Regions from separate parts of the Cobetia sp. genome, predicted to be linked through region 2. Evidence: predicted binding sites of a transcription regulator. Region 2 holds the regulator's gene; the other holds the start of a gene.
What was found. Region 2 encodes PhoB, which activates phosphate uptake and scavenging genes when phosphate is short. Its sites were predicted from a motif close to TGTCATANNNNTGTCANA; they were not measured.

Region 1 (3,681 bases), on a different contig from region 2:
CGGATCGCGAGGTCGATCTCGCTCAGGGCCGTGAACTGGCCATAGCGCTTGGTGAGACCACTGATCTTGAGGTGGATGCTGTCTGACGACGCAGAACGCGTGGTGAGTGCCTGAGGCGATGCGTTACGCGCAGGCGCCCGGGCTGCAGGGGCGGATACCGCGCGAGGCGAGGCGCCGGTAGTCGCTGGCGGCGCTTGACGCGAGGCGTGATGACGCGGGGGTGCGGTCACAAGAGACATGCGAGAAACTCCCGACCCCGGCGCAAGGCGCCGGGGCAATGACGAAGGTGGCTGGGCGTGACTTACTGACTGTCGGACTTGCCGTCGTAACGGCGCTGCCATTCGGCGAGCACTGCATCCCGCTGGTTGGCCGCCTTGGCAAAGTCAGCCTCGATCATCATCTCGGTGATATTGGCCGGATAATGCTCGATCGGCTTGGCCACCCCCGGATAGGCCACGACCGCATAGCCTTCGTTGTAGAGTTCATTGGCCGGCTTGGACACGGCCCAATCCATCAGTGTCTGCGCCGCCTCACGCTTGTCGGTGCCCTTCATGATCGCCGCGGCTTCCATGTCCCAGCCCAGCCCTTCCTCGGGGAAGACTAGGTCCACCGGTGCGCCCTGTGCCTTGAGGCGCGCGCCTCGGAAGGCGAAGGACACACCGACCACGGCCTCGCCGGAACCGGCCAGGTTGCAGGGCGCGGAGCCTGAGTGGGTGTAGCGGGCGATATTGTCGTGCAAGCGGTCCATGTAATCCCAGCCGCCCTCGTCACCCCACAGCTGCAACCAGCTGGCGACATCCAGATAGCCGGTACCGGAAGAACTCGGGTTGGGCATGATCACGTGGCCCTTGAACTCGGGACGCGTGAGGTCTTCCCAAGACGTCGGCTTGGGCACTCCCAGTCGCTCACCTTCGACGGTGTTGTAGCAGAGCGAGGCGACCCAGGCGTCCATCCCGACCCAGGACGGGTCCTTACCATCCCGGTAGGCAGGGTCGACGAACTTGGTATCCAGCGCCTCGACTCCCTTGGGGGCATAGCGTGCCAGCATGCCTTCCTTCTCGAGCACCAGCAGGCTGGTCGCGGCCAGGCCCCACACCACATCCGCCTGCGGGTTGTCCTTCTCGGCAAGCAATCGTGCGGTGATCACGCCCGTGGAGTCGCGTACCCATTTGATGTCGATATCCGGATGCGCCTGCTGGAAGCGCTCGGCATATTTCTGCAGATCATCGGACTCCACCGCGGTATAGACGGTGAGCTCGGTGGCCGCCTGGGCATTGAGGGAAACGACCAGACCAACGGCACTGGCCAGCAAGGAACGGGTGAGGAAGGAACGGGTCAAGAAGGACATCGGGACTCTCCAACGCTTGGAATGAATGGCTCTCGCCATCTGGTATATACCAAGAGTATGAGCGTGCCGAATGACACCCCCGTGACAGTCAGTTGAAGGCCCAGTGAAACAGTGTTACCTCATATAGTGTCCTGCAGCGCGGGTTCAGGGCTTGTTCTTGAGCGTGACGGTGATGCACAGCGCATTGTGCAGCCAGCGCTCTTCGTCATAGCCGATGGGACGATGCTGCTCATCGAAGGTAGCGCGACGCACGGTCAGACCGGGGCTGCCCATGGCGACCCCCAGCTCCCGGGCGGCCTGCTCCCCCAGCGACTCGGAGTAGAAGCGCAGCTCACGATGGGCCAGCGTCAGGCCGTAGCGCCCACGCAGCTCCGCCCACAGTGACACCCCGAACTGGCCCTCCTCGAGCAGTCCCGGGGCGCGCTCCGGCACCACCCACATCGACTCGCTGAGCACAGCGCGCTCATCCACGAAACGCCGGCGGCGAATATGATAGAGCGGTGCCTGGGCCGCCAGTCCCAGCGCTTGCGCAGCCGGTGGGTAGGCCTGAACATCGGTCAGCAGCACTTCCGTCCGTGGCCGCCGCCCCTGCGCCGTCACATAGTCATTGAAACCGGAGTCACGCGTGGGGTCGTAATCCAGCCGCGGCGGCGACACGAACCACCCACGCCGATTGCTGCGATGAATGCGCCCTTCTCCCTCCAGCTGCCCCAACGCCTGACGCAACGTCACGCGCGTGGTATCGAAGCGCTCGGCCAGCACGCGTTCCGAGGGCAATCGCCCATCTTCAAAGGCATCAGGGTCCTTCAGCTGTTCGCGCAGGCGATCGGTAAGGTGGAGGTAATACGCATCACTCATGACGAGGGGTCCTGACCAAAGATGAAGGGGTTGCCACTACCGGGTAATAACACGGCGCCGCTTGCCCCGCCGGCGAAGAAAATGCCCGGGACTCTGCGCCGCCAAACGGCTGGACGCTCCAGAAACTATCACATTCGCGTGACTCGCACTGGCCTGCCAGCTTACGTGCCGCTGGCGCTGCAGGGTTTCATGACAGCCGCCTGGTTGAGCTCACAGGCGTGGATGGCGGTGGGATGACACGCTGATGTTCAAGGAGGGGGTGAACGGACAATGCGCAGCCTCTAAAGACTGCGCATCGCATGGGTAAACAGGAAACGAATGACCGGCGGGAGAACTCAGAACTCGCTGACGATATTCAGGTACTGCTGCATGTCCCCGACCATGGCCTGCTCCAAGAGCTTGCCTGTCTCGATGGCATAGGGCTGCTGGAAGTGAATGTCCCACAGGTCTGACTCCGTGCGCCAATGCTCGTATATCACCAGCGTGTCGTCCTGCCCGTCGATGGTATACAGATCAAACACGAGATTGCCCGGCTCCTCACTGCGCGTCTTCGCCACATGCGTGGTGAATTGCTGCAGCAATCGAGCGCGATATTCTTCCTTGATCTTGAAGATGAAGAAGATACTGAATACCTCATCTTCCGGCTGCACGTGCCTGGGGTTCGCCTCATGCAATGGCGCCGGGTCAGTATCGTTCAAGGGCATCACCTCGAATGGCGATGCCAACGCCGTGTCAGCCAGTTTCAGCAGGGCTTGCGCGTATGGCTGATTCACATGTGCCTGATGAGCTTCGGCGCTTGCCCAGCGCTCGTAGGCGAAGATGGTGGTGGGAGAATCCTTGGCCGCGAAGAAACGCATTTCCAGCATCTCCGGTTCAGCCGCTGAGCCCAGCTTGTTGTCAGCCAAGGCCTGCTTGAAGGTAGCGAGTTGTTCGGGCTCGACGTCAAATTTCACGATCAAGGTGAGCATGGAGATGCCCCTTATAGTCAGTGGTTGTCATAGGCCCAACGGCAAGAGCTGTTACGTCACGTGGCAGCAGGTCTGTCTCGGGAAGTGACTGACACTATCTCTCGCTGCCTGGCTGAAAAACCCGCGGCGCAGAGAAAGACTTTCAATGAAACCTTGAACGTGAATACAGCCCCTTCCTCTGCAATGCGCCGCTTGAAACAAGAGACTGCGGCCTCACGCAGATTCAGAACGAAAGATCCCGCAGGCAGGGCTACAGGATCAACGAATACAGACAACTCATCGACCAGCTCACGTCCTCATCCCAGGCCCTGCTTGCCACTCGCGGCAGAGATCAGCGCCGCCCCACATGACGTGTGACAGCCGTGAAACGCTACCGGCTTGCCATTCAAGCTGATGGTGGGATGCCCCTAGATGATGCTGCAGATGCTGTGGCCATCCTTGGGACACCTTACCATGACCCCCACCACTGCCACCGGCTTGCCCTCCAACAGATAGTTGGACTGGGCA
Region 2 (15,155 bases):
AACAGGCGCGGCCAGATGAGATCGAAGCCATCGCCGACCTGGTTGAAGCACGCCAGCACCATCAGCGTGATGGCGGCGGTGGCCAGGGTATAGCGCGAGCCACGGGTGGCGAAGAACAGCACCCCCGCGACCACGGCGATCCCGGCCTGGATCGTGGGCGCCGGGAACAGACTGATCAGCGCCCAGCCGGCGACCAGACCGATCAACGTGCCCAGAATCCGCTGCGCCAGCGTGCGGCGCGTATCGCCGTAGCTGGGACGACACACGAACAGCCCGGTCAGCAGAATCCAGTAGCCCTGGGTCGGGTGCACCGCCAGCAGCACGCCATAGCCGGCCACCAGCGTCGCGGTCAGGCGCAGCGCATGGCGGAAGATCGGCGAGCGCGGCGTCAGGTGGCTGCGGATACGCTCGAACATGTCGCGCGTGCCGTGGGGCGAGCGGTCCAGCAGGCTGTTGTCGTTTTCATTGCTGACGGCTTCGAGATCATTCAGGCGCGCGATCTGGCCTTCGATCAGGCGCAGGTTACTGGCGAGGGCTTCCAGCGCCTGCATCAGATGGTGCCACTCGGGCCGCTGCTGTTGCTTGAGATAGACGAGCGAGGCATTGAGGTCTTCCAGCGCCTGCTGGCTGTCACTGGCATCGAAGGGCTGGCGCATCAACAGCGCCTTGCCGAGCCCGCGACAGGCGCGCCCCTGCTGCTCCAGCAGGCGCTGACAGCGGAACAGGATGTCGTGATGGAAGAAGGCGTCGGTGAGCTGCCCGTAAGGATAATGGCTGGAGCTGGCGCGCTCGTGGAGGTCCTGGGCGATGAAGTAGAGGCGCAGGTAGCGGTCGAGCTTGGTGGTATCGCGCCGCCCGGCGAGGCGCCGGAAGACCATCTCCTTGGTCTGGTTGAGCGCCACCACCACGCGACCGTTCTGCTCGGCCAGCGCCAGACGCCGGGCGGACTGGTCGACATTGCGCAGCGGTTCGAACAGCTGCGCCTTGAGAATCAGGTAGCGCCCCAGCTCACGGTAGAGCGTCGCCATGCTGTGCTTGAGCGGCTGGCGCGAGAACAGCGCACACCACACGACCGAGAGCAGGCCATACCAGGACGCCCCCACCACCAGCAGCAACGGCTGAACCAGATTGATGCCCAGCCCCGGCTCCCGCAGCCACTCGGGCAGGCTGCGCTCCAGCACCGCGATCTGACCATCTCCATGCTGCTGCTCGAGGCTGATCATGGTGTAGACGGCCAGAATCAACGAGGCGCGCGCGATGGCGCCGTAGCGGGCATCGATGGCGCCCAGCATCGGCATCGCGAAGGTGGCCAGCGCCAGCCCGATCACGAAGGGCAGCGGCATGCCGAACAACAGCTCCACCGAGACGGCGGCGATGCTGAAGCAGGCCAGCGTCATGCCCAGCGCGCGCAGTCGGCCGCGCCAGTGATCATCGGTTTCCGCCAGCCCCGAGGCGATCACGCCCAGAAACAGCGGAATCACCACCGCCATCTCGTCGAGCCAGAACCCCACCGCCATCACGCCACCCAGCGCGATCAACATGCGTAGCGAATAGCTGAAGGCATCCAGCGTCCACAGACGACGCAGGGAGTGCATGAGGGAGTCCAGGAGAGAGCGTGTCATGAAGTGTTCCGTGACCAGGGCGCCGGGCAGCGCATTAGACTTTAGATTTATATCGCTAGCATAACACCCCGTTCTGCCGTGTCCGAGAGCCATGGCGCATGCAAGCGTTGGCGGGCGCGTCGAATGTCGAATCGCCGCGACGTGCCACTCTGAAGACTCCTGACCTCATTGGCTTTCATGGAGAATACCGATGCATCCTCTTATCGAACGCGTCACTGGCTCCCTCGGGCTGTCACCGGAAATCGCCGAGCAGGCGGTCGGCATGGTTCTCAAGTTCGTGCGTGAGCAGGGGCCGGATGGCCCGGCCGCCTCACTGCTGGGCGCCATTCCGGGAGCGGAAGGCCTGATCGGCAGCGCAGGCGAGGAAGCCGCCGAGTCCGGTGGCGGTGGCCTCATGGGCGGCCTGATGGGCGCCGTCAGCGCCTTCACCGGCGGTGGCGGTGGCGGTGCGCTGGAACTGGGCCAGAAGCTGATGGGGCTGGACCTGAACATGGACCAGGCGCGCGGCGTAGCCGATGAGACGCTGAGCTATGCGCGGGAAGAAGCCGGCGATGGCGTGGTCGATCAGGTGCTCGAAGGCATTCCGGGCCTCAAGCAGTTGCTGTGACGCCTCGAGGGCGTTGAGAGGGTCTTCTCGAACAGCCCCTCGCAAGTAAAGGCTCGCGACAACTGCTCATGACAAAAACAACGCCCCGCTGATTCTCTCAGCGGGGCGTCTTTCGTTCATGCAGGCACGGCACAGGGCCATTCAGCGAATGCGCTTGAGCAATGACTGCAAGCGGTTGAGCTGGGCCGAATCGCCGACCAGCCGCACGCGCTGGTCCATCAGGCCTTGCAGGAAGGCACGCGGCGAGGGCTTGAGCAGAAAGGCCACCGCACTGTCGCTATCGGCGAAGCGCAGCTCAAGCTCGGTATCCACCGGCAGGCCACTGCCCGTGGTGACGCCCGCGTGGGACATGCGGTAGTGACGCGCGATGCTCATGTCTTCGGTCGCGACGCCCCAGTCCAGCGGACGCTTTTCCAGCTCGGCACGAAATTCGGGGTCACGCTTGAAGGCCCGCTTGAGCAGCAGACCCAGCACCCACAGCAATATCTTGAGCTTCATGGTGTCATTCCTTGAATCGCGAAGCGTCGGTCACGCAGGCCATATGAAAATGCCACCGGCCCCGCAGGGCGGAACCGGTGGCATCAGCATGACAGCCGACAGGGCTTTTGATGACGACGATTGAAAGCCATGGCGACAGCCACCCCGGGTCTGCGCTGAAGCACGAGCCGAGGTTACTTGGTCACTGCATCCTTCAACGACTTGCCGGGTTTGAAGGCAACGGTCTTGCTGGCCGGGATGGTCAGCGGCTTGCCTGTCTGAGGGTTCTTGCCGGTACGCGCCGCACGCTGGCGCACGGTGAATGACCCGAAACCGATCAGTGAGACGTCATTGCCTTTGGCCACGGTATGAGTGATCTCGTCGAGAATCACGTTCAGTACCTGACTGGCCTTGTCCTTGGATAGATCCGCACGCTCGGCGATGGCCGCAGCGAGTTCTGGCTTGCGCATGAAAAGCCCTCCTGGTTTGGCATTCTGCACGGGCGGCCAAGCCGCCGTTTCCATTGTTGTTCTTGCACTTGCTAGCGGTGGCGTATGGCGGCGACGCAATCCGCTCCCGGCAAGCTTTGCCGTATCAAACCTGTCGATGGCAGCATTCTGTCAGACGACGCCCGCTGAGCAGCATGTCTGACGGAGCATTCACTATCGTGCCTGACCGCGCTGGCAGCAAGGGATTTACGACCATCGATCATGGCATCGCCTAGCCTAGCAACGGCGGCGCCTGCCGCGCTAGCTCGACTTTCCTGCGAACGGCGGCGCCTGTCAACGCATATCCAATCAAGCGTTCGTTCATATCCAGTGCACGCGCTTCGAGGTCATCGCCTTCACCGTTGATTTCCCAGCGCGCCACGGCCGAACGCGGCGGATAGGCCACCACCGGCAAGGCCGGTGTCTTGACCAGCACCGGCCACGCCTTCCAGTCGAGCACGCTTGGCTCACCACACAGGTTGGCTGCCAGGGTGCGCGCGGCCATCTGCAGCGGCTGGACATACATGGCATTGACGCCCTCGACGCTGGCGCAATCGCCCAGCGCCCAGATATGCGGCTGTGAGGTGGCCAGGTGGCGGTCGACACGGATGCCGTCGCCGCCGGCGCTCAGGCCTGCGGCCTGCGCCAGACGAATGCGCGGCGCCAACCCGGTGGCCAGCAGAACCACGGAGCCCGTCAGGCGACGACCGCTCTGCAGGCGCACCTCGACCGGCGCGGCCTGACGTTCGGCCTCCTCGCCTGAGCTGGCGGCGATGGTCTCGACCATCTCGCCCTGGCGACGCGTCACACCGAGCCCATCCAGCGCCGCGCCCAGACGCTGCCCCAGTGCTTGCGGCAACAATCCATCCAACGGAGTTTCCTCCGGCGCGACCAGGGTGACGCGGTGGCCGGCGGCCGTCAGATCATTGGCGTATTCACAGCCGACCAGTCCGGCACCGACAATCACCACGTGCCCGTCTTCCCCACGCTCGCGGGCCTTCGCCAGCGTCGCGCAGAAGGCCGCATAGTCGTCGAGGTCATTGATGCTCTGCACGCGTGAGGCCACTTCCGCGGCGACGGGGAAGGGACGACGCGGCGCGGCACCGAGTGCCAGCACCAGCTCGTCATAGGCCAGACACTCCTCGCCCAGCCATAGCTGGCGGGCATCACCGTCGATGGCAGTGACGCGTTGATGGGTACGCAGCTCGGCATTCAGCTCGTCCACCAGCGCCACCGGCGCCTGACGCGACAGGTCGGTGGCCGACATCTTCTTGGCGAAGGCGGTGGACAGCATCGGCTTGGCGTAATCGTGGCCGCTGTCCTGGCTGATGAGGATCAGCCGGCTGTCCTTGTCACGCGCACGCAGCGCGCGCGCCAGACCAATGCCCGCCATGCCGGTACCAATGATGACAAGGGTGCGTGGGTCGCGCATGGCACCATCTCCTGAGATCGATCCGAGGGAAGCGCTGATGAAAGAGCGCCAACAGCGTCCGTCATGAACGCCGATGAATGCGCCCAGCATACCAGCCCGCCAGCAGTGCAGGCATGCCTGAGCGGGAGGCCTTGCCGCCCGGCCATGCTAGACTCGCCATTTCGTCATCCTGACAGGGAATTCACCGTGGTCCGATGCCCAGCAGGCGAGCCTCATCGCGCAGCGCTCACGCCACAGACCTCCACCTGTGAGGCGCCTCATTCGTCAGCCGAGTCCCTGTGCCAGCCTGCGCCTCGCTGGCCTTCGCCCACGCGCGCCGCACCCGCTGCTTCGGCGGCGGTGCGCCGTCATTGGCAGCCGGCTGCCGCGCTGCAGGGTGTCATGCCGGCCGGCTGGTGGGCGTGGCTCTCCTCGACGGACTCGCTGACCCAGCGTCTTGCCAGCGCCATGCAACAGCAGGATGAACGCGATGGCCAGCCAATCCAGGGCCTGCGCGTGCGCCTGCTGCTGCAGGACACCGGCCCCGCGCGGCTGGATGAGGCACGCCTGCTGGGCATCGGCCCGCGCCGGCATGTCTGGCGGCGCGAAGTGGCACTCTGTCATGGCGATACGCCATGGGTGATCGCACGCTCGCTGGCGGCGCTGGACCTGGCCCACGGTCATCGCCTCTCGACGCTGGGTGAGCGCTCGCTGGGCCATTGGCTGTTTCGCCAGCCCGACCTGACCCGCAGTGCCATCGATGTCAGCCGCGCCCCGCTGGTGCTTTCGAGCCCCAGGCCGCTGGCCCGCACCACCAGTCGGTGGATGCGCCGCTCGATGTTCTCGCATGGTCGCTTCAAGGTGCTGGTGCAGGAGGGCTTCACACCGGCCTTCCAGCACGCGCTGCAACTGGCCTGAGCCTTGCGCCCGACTGGCCTCGTTTCCCTCTCTTCCCTTGCCCACTACCACCCGCCCAGGAGCCCCGATGACCGCGTCATCCACTTCCGCCGCTTCGCGTCCTTCCAGACTGGCCGACTACCTCGCCCTGACACGGCTGGACCGCCCCATCGGCACCTGGCTGCTGATGTGGCCGACCCTGTGGGCACTGTGGCTGGCGGCAGATGGCATTCCCGAGCGCACGACCCTGCTGATCTTCATCGCCGGGGTCTATCTGATGCGCGCCGCCGGCTGCGTGATCAACGACTACGCCGACCGCCACTGGGACAAGCATGTCGAGCGCACGCGTGACCGGCCGCTGACCTCGGGTCGCATTTCGGAGCGCGAGGCGCTGACACTGTTCGGGGGGCTGGTCGCGGCCGCCTTCGTGCTGGTGTGCTTCACCAACCTGACCACGGTGCTGCTGTCGATCGTCGCCGTACTGCTGGCGGCCAGCTATCCGTTCATGAAGCGCTTCCATCATCTGCCCCAGGTAGTACTGGGCGCCGCCTTCGGCTGGGCGATTCCGATGGCCTTCGCCGCGACGCTGGAGGAGGTGCCGACCTACGGCTGGTGGCTGTTCGCGGCCAACCTGATGTGGACGGTGGCCTACGACACCGCCTACGCGATGGTCGATCGCAACGACGACCTCAAGGTGGGCATCAAGTCCACCGCCGTGCTGTTCGGGCGTGCCGACAAGCTGATGATCGGCCTGTTGCAGCTGGGCATGCTGGCGGTGTTGATCGGCATCGGCCTGCAGCTGGCGCTGGGCATCTTCTACTGGCTGGGACTGGCTGCCGCCGCCGTCACCTTCGTCTGGCAGCAACGTCTGATCCGTGAGCGTGAGCGTGCGCCCTGCTTCCAGGCCTTCCTCAACAATCATTGGACGGGTCTGCTGATCTTCGCCGGTATCGCCCTGGCGACCTGGCCGATGAGCTGACTCCTGCATAAACATTAGTTTTATTTGATTTAAAGCGACCCCTGCCCTCTGTTGCTCCCCAGCCCACGGTTCATGCCTGCCTGCCGCGCCTCCAAGGCGGCTGGCAGGCTTGCGTGCAAGCTGCCATGCTGGCAGTTGTCATCTCGTTGTCATATAAGCGGGTTGTAATCGTCATCGACTTGTCATTCTGGCGCGTGCGCCGACTGCTGCATGGGATCTAGCGATGAGCTCCAAGACCGTACTGATTGTCGACGATGAATCCTCGATTCGCGAGATGATCGCCGTTGCCCTCGAAATGGCGGATTACCGCGTGCTGGAGGCAGACAATGCCCAGGACGCCCACGCCATCGTCGTCGATGAAAAGCCCGATCTGCTGTTGCTGGACTGGATGATGCCGGGCACCAGTGGCCTGGAGCTCGCGCGGCGTCTCAAGCGTGACGAGACCACCTCGGAGCTGCCGATCATCCTGCTGACCGCCAAGGGCGAGGAAGACAACAAGATTCAAGGCCTGGAAGCCGGTGCCGACGACTACATCACCAAGCCCTTCTCGCCGCGCGAGCTGGTCGCCCGCCTCAAGGCCGTGCTGCGTCGCACCACTCCCAAGGGGGTCGAGGAGGCGGTGGAAGTCGAAGGCCTGATGCTCGACCCGGCCAGCCACCGCGTCACCGCCCACGGCAACTCGCTGGATGTCGGCCCGACCGAATATCGCCTGCTGCAGTTCTTCATGACGCATCAGGAGCGTGCCTACACGCGCAGTCAGCTGCTCGATCAGGTATGGGGCGGCAACGTCTATGTCGAGGAGCGCACCGTGGACGTGCACATCCGTCGCCTGCGCAAGGCGCTGGGCACAGGCCATCAGCATCTGATCCAGACCGTCCGCGGCACCGGTTACCGCTTCAGCGCTCAGGCCTGAGGGATTCATGCGCTATTGGACCAACGAGCTATGGCGCCTCGGCTACCTTGCCGGTGGCTTCGGCCTGATCGGTGGCCTGCTGGGCCATCTAGGCTGGGGCCTGGCGCTGGGTCTTTCGCTGTATCTGTTCGTCCATCTCAAGCACTTGAAGAGCCTCTACACCTGGCTGATCACCAATCCCCATGAAGAGCCGCCGCCCGGCGATGGCGTCTGGGGAGACCTGCTCGATCGTCTCTACCGCTACCAGAAGGGCCAGCGTCAGGCTCAGGAGCGACTGCGCAGCATCCTCAACCGTATCCAGGAATCCTCGGAGGCCATGCGCGACGGCCTGGTGATGCTGGACAACCACGGTGACATGGAATGGTGGAACAGCGCTGCCGAGCAGCTGGTCGGTCTCAAGGCCAGCCACGACCGCGGTCAGCACATCACCAACTATCTGCGTGACCCCGTCTTCATCGACTACTTCAATCGGCTGGCCTACCGCGAGCCGCTGACGCTCCAGTCGCCGCTGTCTGACAACCTGACGCTGCAGATCTCCATCACCCTGTTCGGTGACAACGAGCGTCTGGTCATGCTGCGTGACGTCACCCGCCTCTATCGTCTTGAAGAGATGCGCCGCGACTTCGTGGCCAATGTCTCCCATGAGCTGCGCACGCCGCTGACGGTGCTGGCCGGCTATCTCGAGACCTACTCCGATTACGCCGATGACCTGCCACCGCGCTGGCAGCGTGGACTGGGCCAGATGCAGAGCCAGACCGACCGCATGCAGCACCTGGTCGAGGACCTGCTGACCCTGTCACGCCTGGAAACCGACGAGCTGTCCGACAACGGTCGCTGCATCGACATGAGCGCCCTGCTCGGCCATATCCGCGACGACGCCGAAGGCCTGTCCCAGGGGCGCCACACCTTCTCCATCGAGGCCGATGCCAGCGTGTCTCTGCGCGGTGAGGAGCAGGAGCTGCGCAGCGCGATCTCGAATCTGGTATTCAATGCGGTGCGCTACACCCCCGAAGACTGCCATATCACCCTGCGCTGGAAGGCGGATGACCAGGGCCTGCTGGTCGAGGTGGAAGATGACGGGGACGGCATCGACCCGGTCCACCTGCCGCGCCTGACCGAGCGCTTCTACCGCATCGACAAGGGCCGCAGCACCGCCACGGGAGGCACCGGCCTCGGGCTTGCCATCGTCAAGCATGTGCTGATTCGTCATCAGGGCCATCTGGAGATCGACAGCCACCCCGGCGAGGGTGCGCGCTTCCGCTGTCGCTTCCCCGACGAGCGCGCCTGCCAGGCGAGCGCTCCCCAGGCCAGCAGTGCGCTAGCCCAGTGATGGGCTGATTCAGTGATGATCTGACCCGGACGCCAGCCCAACGCAGAACGCCCCGCAGCCACCTCGAAAGGAGGCGACTGCGGGGCGTTTCGTTTGGTCAATCAGACGACGCTGCGGCTATTTCAGCGACGTGCCAACTTAGCGACGAGTCAGTTCAGCGACAAGCCAGCTCTGCGACAGGCTGTCTCAACGACGCGGCGCCGGCAACTGACGGTAGTGGCTCTGCCACATCAGTACCGCCCCGGCGACGGCGCCCGGGATGAACAGCAGATTGGCCAGCGGCACCAGCGTCATGACGAACACCGCGGCGCCGAAGGTCAGTGAGGGCCACCAGCGCGCCTTGAGGCGCTGCTTCATGTCACCGAAGCTGACCTGATGGTTGTCCATCGGGTAGTCGAGGTACTGGATCGACATGCTCCAGGCCGAGAACAGTCCCCACAACAGCGGCGAGAGCAGGTTCAGGCCCGGGATGAAGCCGATGATGAACAGCGCGATCATGCGCGGGATGAAGTAGCCCAGCTTGGCCATTTCACGCCCCAGCGAGTCGACGCCGATCTTCATCAGGCCGCGATCATCATCGATCAGGGTGCCATCCAGACGATGCTCGACCTTCTCGGCCAGAATGCCGTAAAAGGGCGCGGCGATCAGGTTGGTCACCAGGCTGAAGGTGAAGAACACCACCAGCAACAGACTCACCACCAGCACCGGCCAGATCAACCAGCTGAGCCAGTCCAGCCACGCCGGTACCTTGAGCATCCAGTAATCGATCCAGCCACCGAACTGGTTGAACAACACCCACAGCGTGATGCTGTAGAGCACCAGGTTGATCGCCAGCGGTACGAATACGAAGCGGCGCAGCCCGGGGGTATAGACCATGCGGGTCCCGCGGACCAGCGCCGATACGGCATCAATCATGCGACGTCCTCGTCATCTCAAAAGAACCGGCCAGCCAGCGGGCTGACCGGAGCCACACCCTAGCACTCCCGCCTGCGCGGCGCAGCTGTCGGCCGCCTGACACCGCTCGCGCTCCCACGACGCAATCGCCCCGCGGCCTGCCGGTGGGCAGGTGCGGGGCGAAAGAGGCGACACAGGGGCAGGGAAGCGCGTCAGCTCACTTCTTGTCCAGGTCCTGCGGCTTCAGGTCATGGGTATCGGTGTGACGCACGTCCACGCCCTTGACCAGGAAGATGACGTACTCGGCCAGGTTGTCGGCGTGGTCACCGATGCGCTCCAGCGCACGCAGAATCCACATCACATTGAGCACCGGCGTGATCTGGCGCGCGTCTTCCATCATGAAGGTCATCAGCGAGCGCATCGCGCTCTGATATTCCAGATCCACCGAGGCGTCTTCACGCAGTACCTTGAGGGCAAGGTCGGTATCGAAGCGCGCGAAGGCCGTCAGGGAGTCACGCACCATGCTGCGCACGTGCTGACTGAGGTGACGCACCTCGACCATGCCGCGCGGGCTCTGGCCATTCTCGACCAGCGAGATGGCATTGCGTGCGATCTTGCTCGATTCATCACCGATACGTTCGAGATCGGAGGTGGCGCGGATGACGGCCAGCACCAGGCGCAGGTCGGAGGCCGCCGGCTGACGGCGGGCCAGCACCCGGGTGCACTCGTCATCGATCTTGAGCTGCATGTCGTTGACAGCCTTGTCGTTGTCGCGCACCCGCGTGGCGGTTTCACTGTCGCCTTCCAGCAATGCCGTGACGGCATCCTGCAGCTGCTTCTCTACCAGTCCGCCCATGGCCAGCAGGTGTGTCTTCAGTGCATCCAGCTCGTGATTGAACTGCTCTGAGATATGCTTGCCGTGCGAATCGCTGGTGATATCCATTTCCCTCTCCCGGAAAGTCGCCCACCGAGTCAGGGGGCGTGACATGAATGACGTGACAAGTATGGCCCACTACTGACTGACACAGCGGGCTCCCCCTCAGCATGCCGACACTTGATTGCAGTTATGTTTCACCCATGGCGCAAAGGCGCTATCTGGCCGCCATCGTCAGCAATATCAGGACGAAAGGGCTACCTGGCTGCACGTTCGCGCATGAGCGCGCTAACCGAAACGCCCCGTGATGTAGTCTTCCGTCTGGCGGCGCCGCGGGTTGGTGAACAGCTGATCGGTCGGGGCGAATTCCACCAGGCGGCCCTCATGCAGGAAGGCGGTATCGTCTGACACCCGCGCGGCCTGCTGCATGTTGTGCGTGACGATGATCAGTGTCAGGCGCGAGCGCAGCGAACGGATCAGCTCCTCGATCTTGAGCGTCGAGATGGGGTCCAGCGCCGAGGCCGGTTCATCCAGCAGCAGCACCTCCGGCTCGACCGCCAGCGTCCGCGCGATCACCAGCCGCTGTTGCTGGCCACCCGAGAGCCCCAGCGCGCTGTCGTGCAGGCGGTCCTTCACCTCTTCCCAGAGCGCCGCGGAGCGCAGACAGGATTCGACCTTGTCATCGAGGTGGCGCTTGTCATTCTCGCCGACCAGCCGCAGTCCGAAGGCCACGTTCTCGTAGACCGACATCGGAAAGGGGTTGGGCGTCTGGAAGACCATGCCGATCCGGCGGCGCAGCATCGGCACGTCCACGCCGCGCGCATGAATGTCCTCGCCCTCGAGCAGTACCTTGCCGGAAAGACGTGACTGTTCGTCGAGATCGGTCATGCGATTGAAGGTACGCAACAGACTCGACTTGCCGCAGCCGGAAGGGCCGATGAAGGCCGTCACGCGCTTGCGTGCGATCTGCAGGCTGACATCCTCCAGTGCGCGGCGCGTCTGGTTCTCCTTGCCGACACGTGCCTGATAATCGAGGCTCAGGTGACGGGTTTCCAGGCAGATGTCCTCAGCCGGCCGCGCAGGCGTCTCCTGAAGAAACAACTGGGGCTTGGGCTGTTCAGAGTCACGCCTCATTCGGTGGCTCCCTTGTAACGTTGTGCCAGCATGTGACGCAGGCGAATGGCACTCAGATTGAGGCATAGAATCACGACCACCAGCACCAGCGCGGTCGCGTAGACCAGCGGCCGACTGCTGAAGGCGTCGCTGCTCTGGAAGGCCAGATCATAGACCTGATGCCCCAGATGCATGAATTTTCGGTCCAGATGCAGCCACGGGAAGCTGTCATCCAGCGGCAGGTCCGGGGCCAGCTTGACCACCCCGACCAGCATCAGCGGCGCGACTTCGCCCGCCGCACGCGCCACGGCCAGAATCAGCCCCGTCATCAGCGCCGGCGAGGCAGCCGGAATCACCACGCGCTTGAGCGTTTCCAGGCGTGTCGCCCCCAGCGCCAGCGCACCTTCGCGCAGACGACGCGGCACGCGCGCCAGCCCCTCTTCCGTGGCGACGATCACCACCGGCAAGGTCAGCAGGGCCAGCGTCAGCGAGGCCCACAGAATGCCGCCGGTCCCGAAGGTCGGCGTCGGCAGCCGCTCGGAATAGAACAGCTCATCGATTCCGGCGCCCAGTCCATAGACGAAGAAACCGAGACCGAACACGCCGTAGACAATGGAGGGCACCCCGGCCAGGTTGCGCAGCGCGATGCGCGTCAGGCGCGTCAGGCGTCCCTGATGGGCCACCTCGTGCAGATAGAGCGCCGCCATCACGCCGAAGGGCATCACCATGATCGACATCAGTACCACCATCAGCACGGTGCCGAAGATGGCGGGCCAGACGCCACCGAAGCCCTCGGTAGGCGCGCCGGCCACGAAGTCACGGAAACGCTTGAACGTCATCATCAGCCGGCCGCTGAAGCCCATCGCATTGGGCCGCCAGGCATTGCGGATATCATCGAGCGCGATGCGGCCTTCGTAGCCGCCATTGCCGCCCAGCAGCAACTGACCGCCCGCCAGCGCATCCCGCAGGGCACTCAGCTGACCTTCACGCTCGATGAAGGCGCTGCGCACCTCTTCCAACTCCTCCTGCATCTGCTGCTCGAGCTCAGCGTCCTCTTGAGTCCGCGCCGGGTCACCGTCAGCAGTGGCGCTGCGCCGGGATTCGAGCGACTGCTGCAGCGCCTGATAGCGACTGCTCAAGGCTTCACTGTCCAGGCGCAGTGCCTGCAACTGGCGGCGCTCGCTCTCGATCATCTTCAGGCGGGCAAACAGCGGCTCGGCGTCCTCGGACAAGGGCCGGACAGGTCCGTCGCCGACATCGGGCGTGTGGTCCATCTCCCCTGTCATCGGGTCACTCAGCGCCCGTGGCATGCCGTAGAGAGTGCGGCCGTCGCGCATTTCCAGCATCAGCGCCTGGCTGGGGAAGGTCATCCTGTCGAGCAGCGTCTCCGGCAGCCACTGCCAGCTGGCCGCGGCCCCGTCACGTGAGGATGTCTGCAGCAGCCACCATTGCTGGCGAGCGTCATCCCCCTCGCCCGAGGTAACACGGCGCATCTCCTCGTGCATCAGCTCGCCGAGCAGATGGCGATTGTCGGCCGCTGGCTCACCGCGCGTGGTGGTCAGCGCCGTGGGACTCTGGCCCGGCTGCGCCGTCAGCTCCACCTCGACCAGCCGTGAGGGCCAGAAGTGACTGAAGGAGCCCACCACCAGCAGGCTGAGCAGGCCCAGCACCAGCACCAGCGAGACACTGACCGCCATGGCATTCAGCCAGCCCCACGGGCCGCCGTCGCGCCAGTAGCGCTGCAGGCGCCCGACCAGCGGCTCGCGCGGGCGCAGCAGTGAGGAGCTGGCGCGATTGGTGTCAGGGTGACTCATCCCCAGCTCCCCTGATTGGGCGGCGTGAAGCGCTGTCGCAGCACTTCCGCCAGCGTATTGACCACGAAGGTGAAGACGAACAATGCCAGGGCAGCGAGGAACAGCAAGCGGTAGTGGCTGCTGCCGACCTCGGCCTCCGGCAGCTCGATGGCCAGGGTCGCGGCCAGTGAACGCAGGCCCTCGAACAGACTGGCATCCACCAGCGGCGTATTGCCGGCCACCATCAGCACGATCATCGTCTCACCGACGGCACGCCCCATGCCGATCATCATCGCCGAGAACAGCCCGACCGCAGCGGCAGGCAGGATGACGCGGCGCAGACTCTGCCATGGCGTCGCGCCAAGCGCCGCGGAGCCTGCGGCCAGACCGCGCGGCACCGACGAGAGGGCATCCTCGCTGAGCGTGAACAGGGTCGGCATCACCGCCAGCCCCAGCGCCATGCCGGTCACCAGGGTGTTGCGCTGGGCGTAATCGATGCCGTAGTGGCTGAACAGCCACTGACGTAGGTCGCCGTCGAACCACCACTGCTCGACCTGGCCGGCGATGGTCACATCCAGCCACAGCAGCACGAACAGCAGCGGCAACAGCCCGAAGGCCGCCATGTTTTCCGGCAGCAGATTACGCCATACGCGCGGCGACAGGGTCCACAGGAAGCCGGCCACCATGGTGCCCAGCGGAATCAGGACCAGCCCCAGCAACACCGCCATCAGCTCACGCTCGACGAAGGGCGCGACCACCAGCGCGGCGATGAAGCCGATCACCACGGTCGGCAGCGCCTCCATCATCTCCAGCAGCGGCTTGATGCGGGAACGCTGGCGCGGCGCCATGAAGCAGGCGACATGGATGGCACAGCCGAGCCCCAACGGCACGGCAAACAGCAGCCCGACCAGCGCCGCCTTGAGCGTGCCCCACATGATGGGCACCAGCGACAGACGGGGTTCGTGGGTACCGGTGCTCTCCAGCTGCCAGATCCACTCCGGCGCTGCGCGTCCCTCATACCAGACCTTGCCGAAGATGGCGTCGAGCCCGACGGCCTGATGCGGGTCGTGTATCGCAAGCCCCGCATAGGCCTTGCCGAGCGCCCCCAGCGACGCTTCCTGAGCGGGCAGCCTTGCCTCCCGGGTCGCCGATGCCAGCAAGCGGCGGTCATCATTGTCAAATTCCAGCGTCACGCCAGCCGCGACCCGGGCGGCGTCCAGCCAGTCCAGCACCTGACGGCGACGCTCGCTGGTGGCCAGATAGAGGCCAAGGCGGCCGTTGGCGTCCAGCGCGGCAAAGCCGAGGCTGTGATGGGCGGCAGCCATCGTCACCACCGGCGCCGACAGGTCACTGTCAAAGACGCCGGCCTTGACCAGCGGCTGCGCATGCGCCGGCAACAGGTAATGGCTCAGGCCACCGGCGGCGTCTCCGACGATCAGGCTTCTGCCGCCACGCAGGACGCTGATCGCGGTGATCGCCGGCGATGACGCGGAGGCAGAAGAGGCCATAGCGTGATGTGCCAGCTTGCGCGCCAGCGGCTTGGTCCCGGTGGAGGCCTCGCTCAGTTGCCACTGGGTGAAGCCATCGCGGTCAGCGGTGACCAGCAGACGCCCCTGCTGCGAAGACAGCCTGGCCGTGCCCGGCAACCACTGCTGCTGCCACTCGGAGAGCGGCGTCTGGCTTGCTGCATCGTCACCCAGCGCGCCGGCGGTAGCGTGCGACGCCGACAAGGCCAGGCGCGCCAGCCACAGGCCATC

Region 1: AC4FAH_RS06055 (UTRA domain-containing protein) is a predicted target of PhoB. The motif match lies at 2,428-2,445, and genes of this name have one in related genera.

What each region holds. Positions count from the first base shown of each region.
Region 1 is NZ_CFDJES010000040.1:4,519-8,199, forward strand. Features, by position in the region: gene AC4FAH_RS06045 (putative 2-aminoethylphosphonate ABC transporter ATP-binding protein) at 1-239, opposite strand, end outside; gene AC4FAH_RS06050 (putative 2-aminoethylphosphonate ABC transporter substrate-binding protein) at 302-1,348, opposite strand; gene AC4FAH_RS06055 (UTRA domain-containing protein) at 1,493-2,206, opposite strand; gene AC4FAH_RS06060 (putative quinol monooxygenase) at 2,542-3,174, opposite strand; partial or broken gene AC4FAH_RS06065 (PAAR domain-containing protein) at 3,471-3,681, opposite strand, start outside.
Region 2 is NZ_CFDJES010000002.1:47,753-62,907, reverse strand. Features, by position in the region: gene yccS (YccS family putative transporter) at 1-1,622, opposite strand, end outside; gene AC4FAH_RS00640 (hypothetical protein) at 1,813-2,229, shown strand; gene AC4FAH_RS00635 (hypothetical protein) at 2,371-2,727, opposite strand; gene AC4FAH_RS00630 (HU family DNA-binding protein) at 2,901-3,176, opposite strand; gene AC4FAH_RS00625 (NAD(P)/FAD-dependent oxidoreductase) at 3,427-4,626, opposite strand; gene AC4FAH_RS00620 (chorismate--pyruvate lyase family protein) at 4,966-5,523, shown strand; gene ubiA (4-hydroxybenzoate octaprenyltransferase) at 5,591-6,481, shown strand; gene phoB (phosphate regulon transcriptional regulator PhoB) at 6,705-7,394, shown strand; gene phoR (phosphate regulon sensor histidine kinase PhoR) at 7,402-8,724, shown strand; gene cysZ (sulfate transporter CysZ) at 8,911-9,639, opposite strand; gene phoU (phosphate signaling complex protein PhoU) at 9,836-10,561, opposite strand; gene pstB (phosphate ABC transporter ATP-binding protein PstB) at 10,781-11,626, opposite strand; gene pstA (phosphate ABC transporter permease PstA) at 11,623-13,419, opposite strand; gene AC4FAH_RS00580 (ABC transporter permease subunit) at 13,416-15,155, opposite strand, start outside.